2 regions of the Streptomyces sp. NPDC058955 genome follow, and region 1 is predicted to be linked to the other one. Evidence: riboswitches for the same ligand, from Rfam matches in the RefSeq annotation. Region 1 holds a riboswitch; the other holds the start of a gene.
The links. A riboswitch is a leader RNA that binds a small molecule or an ion and turns the genes downstream of it on or off. The one in region 1 is predicted to bind cyclic di-AMP.
Positions count from the first base shown of each region.

Region 2: another riboswitch for cyclic di-AMP. It lies ahead of ACFW1I_RS34360 (M23 family metallopeptidase); the one in region 1 lies ahead of ACFW1I_RS17955 (transglycosylase family protein).

Region 1 covers NZ_JBHYKM010000041.1:13,208-18,089, reverse strand. Annotated here, with positions in the region: gene ACFW1I_RS17970 (globin domain-containing protein) at 1-344, opposite strand, end outside; gene ACFW1I_RS17965 (cytochrome P450) at 446-1,789, shown strand; gene ACFW1I_RS17960 (transglycosylase family protein) at 1,941-3,065, shown strand; cyclic di-AMP (ydaO/yuaA leader) riboswitch at 3,330-3,507, shown strand; gene ACFW1I_RS17955 (transglycosylase family protein) at 3,512-4,249, shown strand; gene eno (phosphopyruvate hydratase) at 4,538-4,882, shown strand, end outside.
Region 2 covers NZ_JBHYKM010000146.1:897-5,778, reverse strand. Annotated here, with positions in the region: gene ACFW1I_RS34370 (PrsW family intramembrane metalloprotease) at 30-1,466, shown strand; gene ACFW1I_RS34365 (aldo/keto reductase) at 1,463-2,422, opposite strand; gene ACFW1I_RS34360 (M23 family metallopeptidase) at 2,494-3,714, opposite strand; cyclic di-AMP (ydaO/yuaA leader) riboswitch at 3,726-3,877, opposite strand; gene ACFW1I_RS34355 (PP2C family protein-serine/threonine phosphatase) at 4,126-4,882, opposite strand, start outside.

The DNA.
Region 1 (4,882 bases):
GACCACGCCTTCTCCGCCTCGATCGTCCACGCCGACCCGGCGGCGTGCGCGAAGGCGGCGAGCAGGCTCTCGCCGACCGCCGCGTAGAGGGCGGGGGTGGCGAGGAACTTGCGGTGGTCGCGGCCGAGCCGCCCCAGGTAGTCGGGGAGCCCGGGCTCGTCGAGGCCGGTCACCACGTGGGTGAGCGCGGCGAACAGCCGGTCGCGCTGCGGGGCCATGTCCTCGGGGAAGAGCTCCCGCACTCCGGGGTTGCGCCAGAAGAGGTGCGAGTAGAAGTACGTGACGGCGTGTTCGGCCCGTCTCTCGACGACCGCGAACGTGCTTCTGAGCAAGGGGAGGTCCACGCGGGAAATGTAGGGCACGGGCCGTCACGGCGTGGTCACCGGCCGGTGATCACGTCAGGTCGGCCGCGGGGGCCCGGTGGCCCGGACGGTACGGTCGGGGCGTGAGTGAAGGACCCGCCCCGACGCCCGGTACGCCCGGAACGCCCCGTACGAGCCCCGCCCCGGCCGCCGCCTCCTGCCCGGTCTCCGGCGCCGCCGACGGGCCGGTGCCCGCCCTCTTCAGCTGGGAGTTCGCGAGCGACCCCTACCCGGCGTACGCCTGGCTGCGGGAGCACGCGCCGGTGCACCGGACCACCCTGCCCAGCGGCGTCGAGGCCTGGCTCGTCACCCGGTACGCGGACGCCCGGCAGGCCCTCGCCGACCAGCGGCTGTCCAAGAACCCCGTGCACCACGCCGAACCGGGCAAGACAGGCATCCCGGGCGAGCGCAGCGCCGGTCTGATGACCCACCTCCTCAACATCGACCCGCCGGACCACACCCGGCTGCGGCGCCTGGTGTCGAAGGCGTTCACCCCGCGCCGGGTCGCCGCCTTCGCGCCGCGCGTGCAGGAGCTGGCGGACCGGCTGATCGACGGCTTCGCCGAGCGGGGGAGCGCCGACCTCATCCACGAGTTCGCCTTCCCGCTGCCCATCTACGCCATCTGCGACATGCTCGGCGTCCCCGCCGAGGACCAGGACGACTTCCGGGACTGGGCCGGGATGATGATCCGGCACGGCGGCGGCCCGCGGGGCGGGGTGGCGCGGTCGGTGAAGAAGATCCGCGGCTATCTCGCGGAGCTGATCCACCGGAAGCGGGACGGCCTGGGGGAGGAAGGGGCCGACGACCTCATCTCCGGGCTGATCCGCGCCTCCGACCACGGCGACCACCTCACCGAGGCCGAGGCCGTCGCCATGTGCTTCGTGCTGCTCTTCGCCGGCTTCGAGACGACCATCAACCTGATCGGCAACGGCACCTACGCCCTGCTGCGCAACCCGGACCAGCGGGCCCTCCTCCAGTCCTCGCTCGCCGCCGGGGAGACCGGGCTCCTGGAGACCGGCGTCGAGGAACTGCTGCGGTACGACGGGCCGGTCGAGCTGGCGACCTGGCGGTACGCGACCACCGGCCTCACCCTCGGCGGGCAGCCGATCCCGGCCGGCGACCCGGTCCTCGTCGTCCTCGCGGCGGCCGACCGCGACCCGGACCGCTTCGGCGCGCCGGACACCCTCGACCTCGCCCGCAAGGACAACCAGCACCTGGGCTACGGCCACGGCATCCACTACTGCCTGGGCGCGCCGCTCGCCCGGCTGGAGGGGCAGACCGCGCTCGCCACCCTCCTGACCCGCCTGCCGGACCTGCGACTTGGCGCCGATCCGGACGAACTGCGGTGGCGCGGCGGGCTCATCATGCGGGGGTTGCGCACGCTTCCGGTGGAGTTCACCCCTTCCGCACCCCGTCACGGCGGATGACGGCGTGTCAGAAATGTGATCTTCGCGTGATCGCGCAGCCATCGACTTGTGACGGACGTTCGAATGCGGCTACGTTCGCGCCAACGTTCGGCCCCATCCCGGCCGTCCCAGGCGCACCCGCCGTCCCCGCCGTCACGCGAAAGGCCCCGACATGCTTTCCGGAAACGGACGACACCGTCGACCCCGCCAGGCTCCCGCGCTCGTCGTCACCGCCGGAGTGACCGGATCCGCCCTGGCGCTGCCGCTGCTCGCCACCGGCTCCGCCTCCGCCGCCGACGCGGCCACCTGGGACCGGGTCGCCGCCTGCGAGTCCGGGGGGCAGTGGAGCGCCAACTTCGGCAACGGCGCCTACGGCGGCCTCCAGATGACGCAGGAGGCGTGGGAGCGGCACGGCGGACTCGCGTACGCCCCCAGCCCCGACCTCGCCAGCCGCGCGCAGCAGATCACCGTCGCCGAGAAGGCGCTCGCCTCCGGCAGCACCGACTGGGCCACCTGCGCGCCCATCGCCGGTCTGGAGAACGACGGCAGGGCGACCGGCGTCCAGCCGGGCCCCGCGGTCCAGGAGGAGGAAGAGGGCGGCGTCGCGCCCGAGTCCAACTGGACCGGCGGCACCTCCACGAGGGCCGCCGCCGACGCCCGGCCGGAGGCGACGGAGACCGCCGGGACGACCGCGCCGGCCACCGAGCGCGCCGACAAGGCGGAGCGGGCGGCCGAGAAGGCGGCGGGGACCACCACGGCCCCGGCCGCGCCCACCGCCCCCGCGAAGTCCGCCACCACCCCGGCGCCCACGACCCCGGCCCCCACGGGGACGGTCACGCCGCCGCCTGCGACCACCGCGCCCGGCGCCCCGGACGCCTCCACGGGCACCCCGGACGCCCCGGTCGCGTCCCCGGACGACTCGAAGGCGCCCGTGACGCCCACCACTCCGGTGACCCCCGGCGCGGACGGGTCTGACGTGTCGTCGGCCACACCCGGGACGGGCAAGCATCGGGGCGAGGCGGCACCGGAGGAATCCGACACAACGGACACCTCTCAGGATTCCGGTCGACATGCCGCAGCTGCGGACAAGGTCACCTCAACCCCCGTCAACTCGGGCGCAAGTGACGCGTACACCGTGCGGCCGGGTGACAGCCTGTCGGAGATCGCTCAGGCGAACGACCTCGCCGGCGGCTGGGACGCGCTCTATGACGCCAACCGCCAGACGGTCGGCGCCGATCCGGATCTCATCCTTCCTGGTCAGAGCCTTGAACTGACGGACCCCGCAGCGGAGAAGTGAGGTCGTTTCAGGGCTGTATGTCCGATTTTGGGAAAGTGAGACATGGGTCTCTTCGTCCCAACTGGCGTGTCACGTCCGCAAACTTTGCTTCCGTCAGCTCTCACCTGCGCAAACGAGGTCTGACGGAGTGCAAGTAAGGGCGATTTGTCCGTCGTAAGGCCCTTTGAACTTCGAGCACCTGTGTGTCTACGGTCGACACCGCTCGCCACCGCGGGCCCCGTCGACCGAAACGCCGAGTCCTGCCGTCGGCCGCCGGGAACTGTCGTCGCGAAAGCGCCGCAGGCAGGAGTGGGGGACCCAAGGTTTGCGCCGGTCCCGGCCGTTGAGACTGACGGCCGAACGGACCGGCTAGGGGTGAAGCCGCGTGCAAGGACACGCGGCCGGGCGAACTCTTCAAGCCCGAACCCGACAGCTCACCTCACAGGCGTCGGTGAAGAGGAAACTCCATGCTGTTCTCCGGCACGGGCAAGCGTCGTCGTCCCTCCAAGGCCACCCGCGTCGTCGCCCTCGTCGGCGTCACCGGCGCGGCCGTCGCCGCCCCGCTGATGGCCGCGGGCACCGCTTCCGCCGCCACCTCCTCCGAGTGGGACCGCGTCGCCCAGTGCGAGTCCGGCGGCAACTGGTCCATCAACACGGGCAACGGCTACTACGGCGGCCTGCAGTTCTCGGCCTCCACCTGGGCCGCGTACGGCGGCACCGCCTACGCCTCCACCGCCGACCAGGCCAGCAAGTCGCAGCAGATCGCCATCGCCGAGAAGGTCCTCGCGGGCCAGGGCAAGGGCGCCTGGCCGAGCTGCGGCGTCGGCCTCTCCTCCGCCTCCTACGACGGCGGCTCCGCCGAGGCCGCTCCGCAGCAGCAGAGCACCGAGCAGGCCGCCCCGCAGCAGAGCGCCCCCGAGCGCTCCACGGAGCGCCCCGCCACCCGCAGCGAGCAGCGCCAGGCCCCGGAGCGCGCCGCCCAGGCCGCCCCGCAGGCCGCCGCCAAGAAGACCGTCACCACCCCGACCGGCAAGAAGGTCAAGAAGGGCGACGGCGAGTACAAGGTCGTCGCCGGCGACACCCTCAGCAAGATCGCCGAGGCGCAGGGCGTCGAGGGCGGCTGGGCGAAGCTCTTCGAGCTCAACGAGGACGTCGTCGAGAACGCCGACCTGATCTACCCGGGCCAGCAGCTCCACCTGAAGTAAGGCCCGCGGTGGCGGTGAGTCCGGCGGCTCACCGGCACCCGACGACCCTCCCGCGGTGACCACCCCGGTCCCGAGCCCCCTTCCCCCGTGGCTCCGGACCGGGGTTCTGCCGTTACCGTCCAGTAGATTCCGGGTCTTTCGTCCCCTACTGGATGCTCTTGGGCCCTTTTTCGTCCCAGGGGACGGGCGGTCGGCTGGCCGGAGCGCCGGAGCCGGTTAGGCTCTTGTCGCAAGGCGAACGAGACCTTGCGACCATGCGTCACACCTAGCGTCACATCCCAGAAGGAGATGCTCGTGCCGTCCATCGACGTCGTCGTAGCCCGGGAAATCCTGGACTCCCGAGGCAACCCCACGGTCGAGGTCGAGGTCGGCCTCGACGACGGCAGCACCGGCCGTGCTGCCGTGCCGTCCGGTGCCTCCACCGGTGCGTTCGAGGCCCTGGAGCTCCGCGACGGTGACCAGAACCGCTACCTCGGCAAGGGTGTCGAGAAGGCCGTCCTCGCCGTCATCGAGCAGATCGGCCCGGAGCTCGTCGGCTACGACGCCACCGAGCAGCGCCTGATCGACCAGGCCATGTTCGACCTGGACGCCACCCCGGACAAGTCGTCGCTCGGCGCCAACGCCATCCTCGGC
Region 2 (4,882 bases), on a different contig from region 1:
CTGTCGGTGCGGGTCGTTAGGGTCGGTCCGTGACGCACCCCATGCCGCCACCCCAGCCCGAGCCGACCGCCGACCCGCAGGCCACGGCCCCGGCCTTCCTCCCGGCGCAGGCCGGCCCACCGGCCGAGGAGACATCCGCCGACGCGAGGGCGGCCCTCGCCGCCGACGTGCCCGCGCGGGACGGGGACGAGCCCGCGTTCGCCGTGGCCGCCGACCGGAGCCAGTGGCGGTACCGGCCCCGCCGGGCGTTCTGGCGGAGCCGGATCGTGCGGGCCGTCGCCGTGATCACGCTCCTCGCGCTGTGCGCCCTGGTGATCCTGGCGCTGGTGCGGGAGCAGACCGGCACGGAGGGCTTCCTCGTCGGGCTGGGCCTCGCGGTGCTTCCCGTACCGCTGCTCATGGCGGCGTTCCGCTGGCTCGACCGGGTCGAGCCGGGTCCGTGGAAGAACCTGCTGTTCGCGTTCGCGTGGGGCGCGTTCGCCGCCGCTCTGGTCGCGATCCTCGCGAACTCCTTCGCCGTCCGCTGGATCGCCACCGCGACCGCCGACCCGGGCTCGGCCGACGACCTCGGCGCCACGGTGATCGCCCCGGTGGTGGAGGAGTCCGCGAAGGCCGCCGCGATCCTGCTGCTCTTCCTCTTCCGGCGGCGGGACTTCCGGAGCCTGGTCGACGGGGTGGTGATCGCCGGTTTCACCGCGACCGGCTTCGCGTTCACCGAGAACATCCTCTACCTGGGCAACGCCTTCGGCGAGGACCAGGACCTCGGGGACGGCGGGATCGGCGCGGTCACCGCCGGCACCTTCTTCGTCCGGGTCGTGATGTCGCCGTTCGCGCACCCGCTCTTCACGGTGCTCACGGGCATCGGCTTCGGTCTGGCCGCGCTCGCCCCGCGCGGCAGGGTGCGCAGACCGCGCAAGGTGCTGCTGCCGCTCGCCGGGCTGCTGCTCGCGATGGGCGTCCACGCGCTGTGGAACGGTTCGGCGACCTTCGGCGGCCCGCTCGCCTTCTACGCCGTGTACGGGATCTTCATGGTGCCGGCCTTCGGTCTGCTGACCTGGCTGGCCGTGTGGAGCCGGCAGAAGGAGCTGCGGACGATCGCCGGGGTGCTGCCGGCGTACGCGGCGGCCGGCTGGCTCTCCCCGGAGGAGCCGCTGGCGCTCTCCTCGATGCGGGCCCGCCGCACCGCGCGGGCGGTGGCGTCGCGTACGTACGGGAAGGCGGGGGCGCGGACGGTCGGCGAGTACGAGTCCTTCGCCACCACCCTGGCGTTCCTGCGCGAGCGGGCCCGCCGGGGCACGGTCCCGGTGCCCGACTTCGCCGCGCGGGAGCAGGAGCTGCTGCACCACCTGTGGGAGCGCCGGGCGATGGCCTCCCCCGCGCTGTCGTACGCGGCGCGGGCCACCGGCCGGGTGTGGGTGCCGCCGCAGTACCTCGACTACGGCGGCTACAACCCGTACAAGGGCTAGCCCTCGGGGGTCTCCGAGGCGGCCGTGAGGCGGGCCAGTTCGGCCGCCGTCAGGGTCAGGTCGGCGACCGCGACCAGTGCCGGCACCTGCTCGACCGTGCGGGCCGAGGCGATCGGCGCGGCGACGGTGGGGCGGGAGGCGAGCCAGGCGAGGGCGACGGTGGCGGGCTCGGCGCCGTGGGCCTCGGCGACCTCGTCGAGGGCGGCGAGCACGGCCTGCCCGCGCGCGGTCTCGGCGAGGGCGGAGGCCCGGTAGGCGCGGACGCTCTCGACGGTCCGGCCGGGCCGGTACTTGCCGGTGAGGAAGCCGGCGGCGAGGCCGTAGTACGGGACGGCGGCGAGGCCCGCGTCGGCGGCGGTGTCGAGGAGCGGGCCCTCGTACTTCTCGCGCGACACGAGGTTGTACTCGGGCTGGAGCGCCACGTACCGGGCGAGGCCCTCCGCCTCGGCGAAGTCGAGGGAGGCCCGCAGCCGCTCCGGGGAGATGTTGGAGGCGGCGACGGCCCGCACCTTGCCGTCCTTCACGAGCTGGTCGAGGGCGGTGACGATCTCCTCGACCGGGACCGTCTCGTCGTCGAAGTGCGTGTAGTACAGGTCGATGTAGTCGGTGCCGAGGCGGCGCAGGGACTCCTCCGCGCCGGCCTTGATGGTGGCGGCGGCCAGGCCCTTGAGCGGGGAGTGGGCGCCGACCTTGGTGGCGACGACGATGTCGGAGCGGTTGCCGCGGGCGGCCAGCCAGCGGCCGATGATCGTCTCGGACTCGCCGCCCTCGTTGCCCTCGACCCACTCCGAATAGACATCGGCGGTATCCACGAAGTTGCCGCCGGCGGCCGCGTAGGCGTCCAGGACCGCGAAGGACCGCTCCTCGTCGGCGCTCCAGCCGAAGACGTTGCCGCCGAGGGCGAGCGGGAAGACGCGCAGGTCGGAGGTGCCCAGCGGGCGCAGAGTCGAGGTCATGCAGAAATCAACTCCGTGCACCGCCGGGCGTATTCCGGTCGAGGAGCCTGAACCCCGGCCGGAAGGCGGGCTCAGACCGTCAGGCCCTTGGACCGCAGCCACTCGGCCGGGTCGATGCCCGAGCCGTCCGGGGTGTGGACCTCCATGTGGAGGTGGGGTCCGGTGACGTTGCCGGTGGCGCCGACGCGACCGATGGTCTCGCCGGTGGAGACGGTCTGGCCGGCGGCGACGGTCATGGAGGAGAGGTGGCAGTACCAGATCTCGGTGCCGTCCTCCAGCTCCAGGACGATCCGGTAGCCGTACGAGCCGGAGTAGGTGGCCGACTTGATGGTGCCGCCGTGCACCGCCTTGAGCGGGGTGCCGGTGGGGGCGGCGAAGTCGAGGCCCGTGTGGTAGCCGGAGGACCACATCGAACCGGACTGCATGTAGGTGGAGGTGAGCGTGTACGAGGAGAGCGGCATCGAGTAGCTGGCGGCCAGCTGGGCGAGCCGCTCGGCCTCCGCCTTCTCGGCGGCGATCCGCTCGGCCTCGGCCTTCTCCTCGGCGAGCCGCTTCGCCTCCGCTTCCGCCTCCGCCTTGGCCTTCGCCTCGGCCTCCGCCTTGGCGGCGGCCTCGGCCTGGGCGGCGGCGTCCGCCGCGGCCTTCTCGGCGGCGGCCTTCTCGGCGGCCAGCTTCTCGGCGTCGACGGCGGCCTGCTGCTGCTGTTCGGCCTGCTGGAGGATGCGGGCGCGCAGGGCCTCGCCGGCGTCGGCGGCGGAGGCGGTGCGCTCCCCGGTGGCGGCGGTGCCGGCGGTGTCGGTGTCGGCCGGGGCGGTGTACGTGATCGAGGTGAGCGGCTTCGCGCCGGCGCCGCCCGTGGCGACCGGCGCGGAGTCCTGCGCCTCGGCGGTCTCCTCGTCGCCGCCGGGCAGCAGCGAGCCGACGCCGGGCAGGTCGTGGGCGTCCGGGAGGCCCAGGTCGGGGAGGTCCGGGAGCGAGATCGCGACCGGGGGCTTCTCCTGCGCGGTGGCGAGGCCGCCCGCGCCGACGGCGGCGATGACGCCGACGCCGAGGACGGTGGAGGAGCGGGCGAAGTTGGAGCGCTGCTTCACGACCCGGTGCCGGCCGCCGGCGCGGCTCTCGGCGCGCAGGGAGCCCTCGGTCGGGTTCCACTCCCCGGGCGCGGGGGTGAAGGAGGCGGTGTCGTACGCGTACGTGCCCGACGCTGCGCCGGCCGGGTCGTCCGCTCCGACGGCACCCGGGCCGCCGAAGGGGTCGAAGGGGGCTCCGGGTACGGGGGTGTTGGACGCCACGGGGGCGCGCTCCTTTCCTTCCTTCTCGCCTACCGGGTTAGCTGACGGGTTCGGAGCAGGAAGGTCTCCTACGGGCGTGTTCGCACGGGGGAGGTGCGAGGGGCCCGATTCACCCCAAGGGATGGTTCCCCGGTTCCCTTTCGGGATTCGGCACGTGCGCACGGAGCCGCCTCTTGCGACGGCTGGGACGACCGCGCTGCGTTATCGAACGTTAATAGACACGGCGGTCCGATTCCAAGCCGTTCCTCTTGATCATTCATTGAATTGGCAGGGATTCGCCCGAGTTGACCCCCCTTCAGTGAGGCCCCGGCAAACCCCGAGAATCTGACGTTATGTCAATTGTTATCGCTGTGACACCTCGTGACCACGGACCGTGATGACGGCCCGTTCCGCCCGTCCCGCCCGTCCCCGTCAACCCGCCGGCCCGGGCGGCACCACCGGCATCGTCCGCCGCCGCTCCGGGGCCCCGGCCGCCGGCCGGCTCACCGCGAGCAGCGCCATGTCGTCGGTCGACCCCCCGCCGGTGTGCCGCCGCACGTCGTCCACGAGCGCGTCGAGCAGCTCCTCCGGCCCGGGGAAGACCGCCCCCGCGAGCCGGTCCGCCGGATCGTAGAAGACGCCGCTCGGGTCCCGCGCCTCCGAGAGCCCGTCGGTGTAGAAGAGCAGCGTCGCGCCCGGCGGGTACGACCGCTCGTCGGCCCGGTCCGGCCAGACCGACAGCTCCCCCATCCCGAGCGGCAGCGCCGCCTCGGCCGGCTCGATCGCCTCCAGGCGCCCGTCCCCGTACAGCAGCAGCGGCGGCGGATGCCCCCGGTTCACCAGGCGGACGCGCTCGCCCTCGCGCGGGATCTCCGCGAGCACCGCCGTCGTGAACCCCTCGAAGGCGTCCAGCCCCTCCCGCCGGGTCCCCTCCCGTGTGAGGGCCCGTTCGAGCCGCTGCGCCACTCCCTCCAGCGTCGCCTCCTGCTCGGCTGCCTCCCGGAAGGCCCCGATGACGACGGCCACCGCCTCCACCGCGTCCATGCCCTTCCCCCGCACGTCGCCGACCACCAGCCGCACCCCGTGCGGGGTGTCCTGCACCGCGAACAGGTCGCCGCCGATGAAGGCGTCCGCCTGCGCCGCCTCGTACCTGGCCGCGCACTGGAGCCCCGCGATCCGCTCCGCCGGC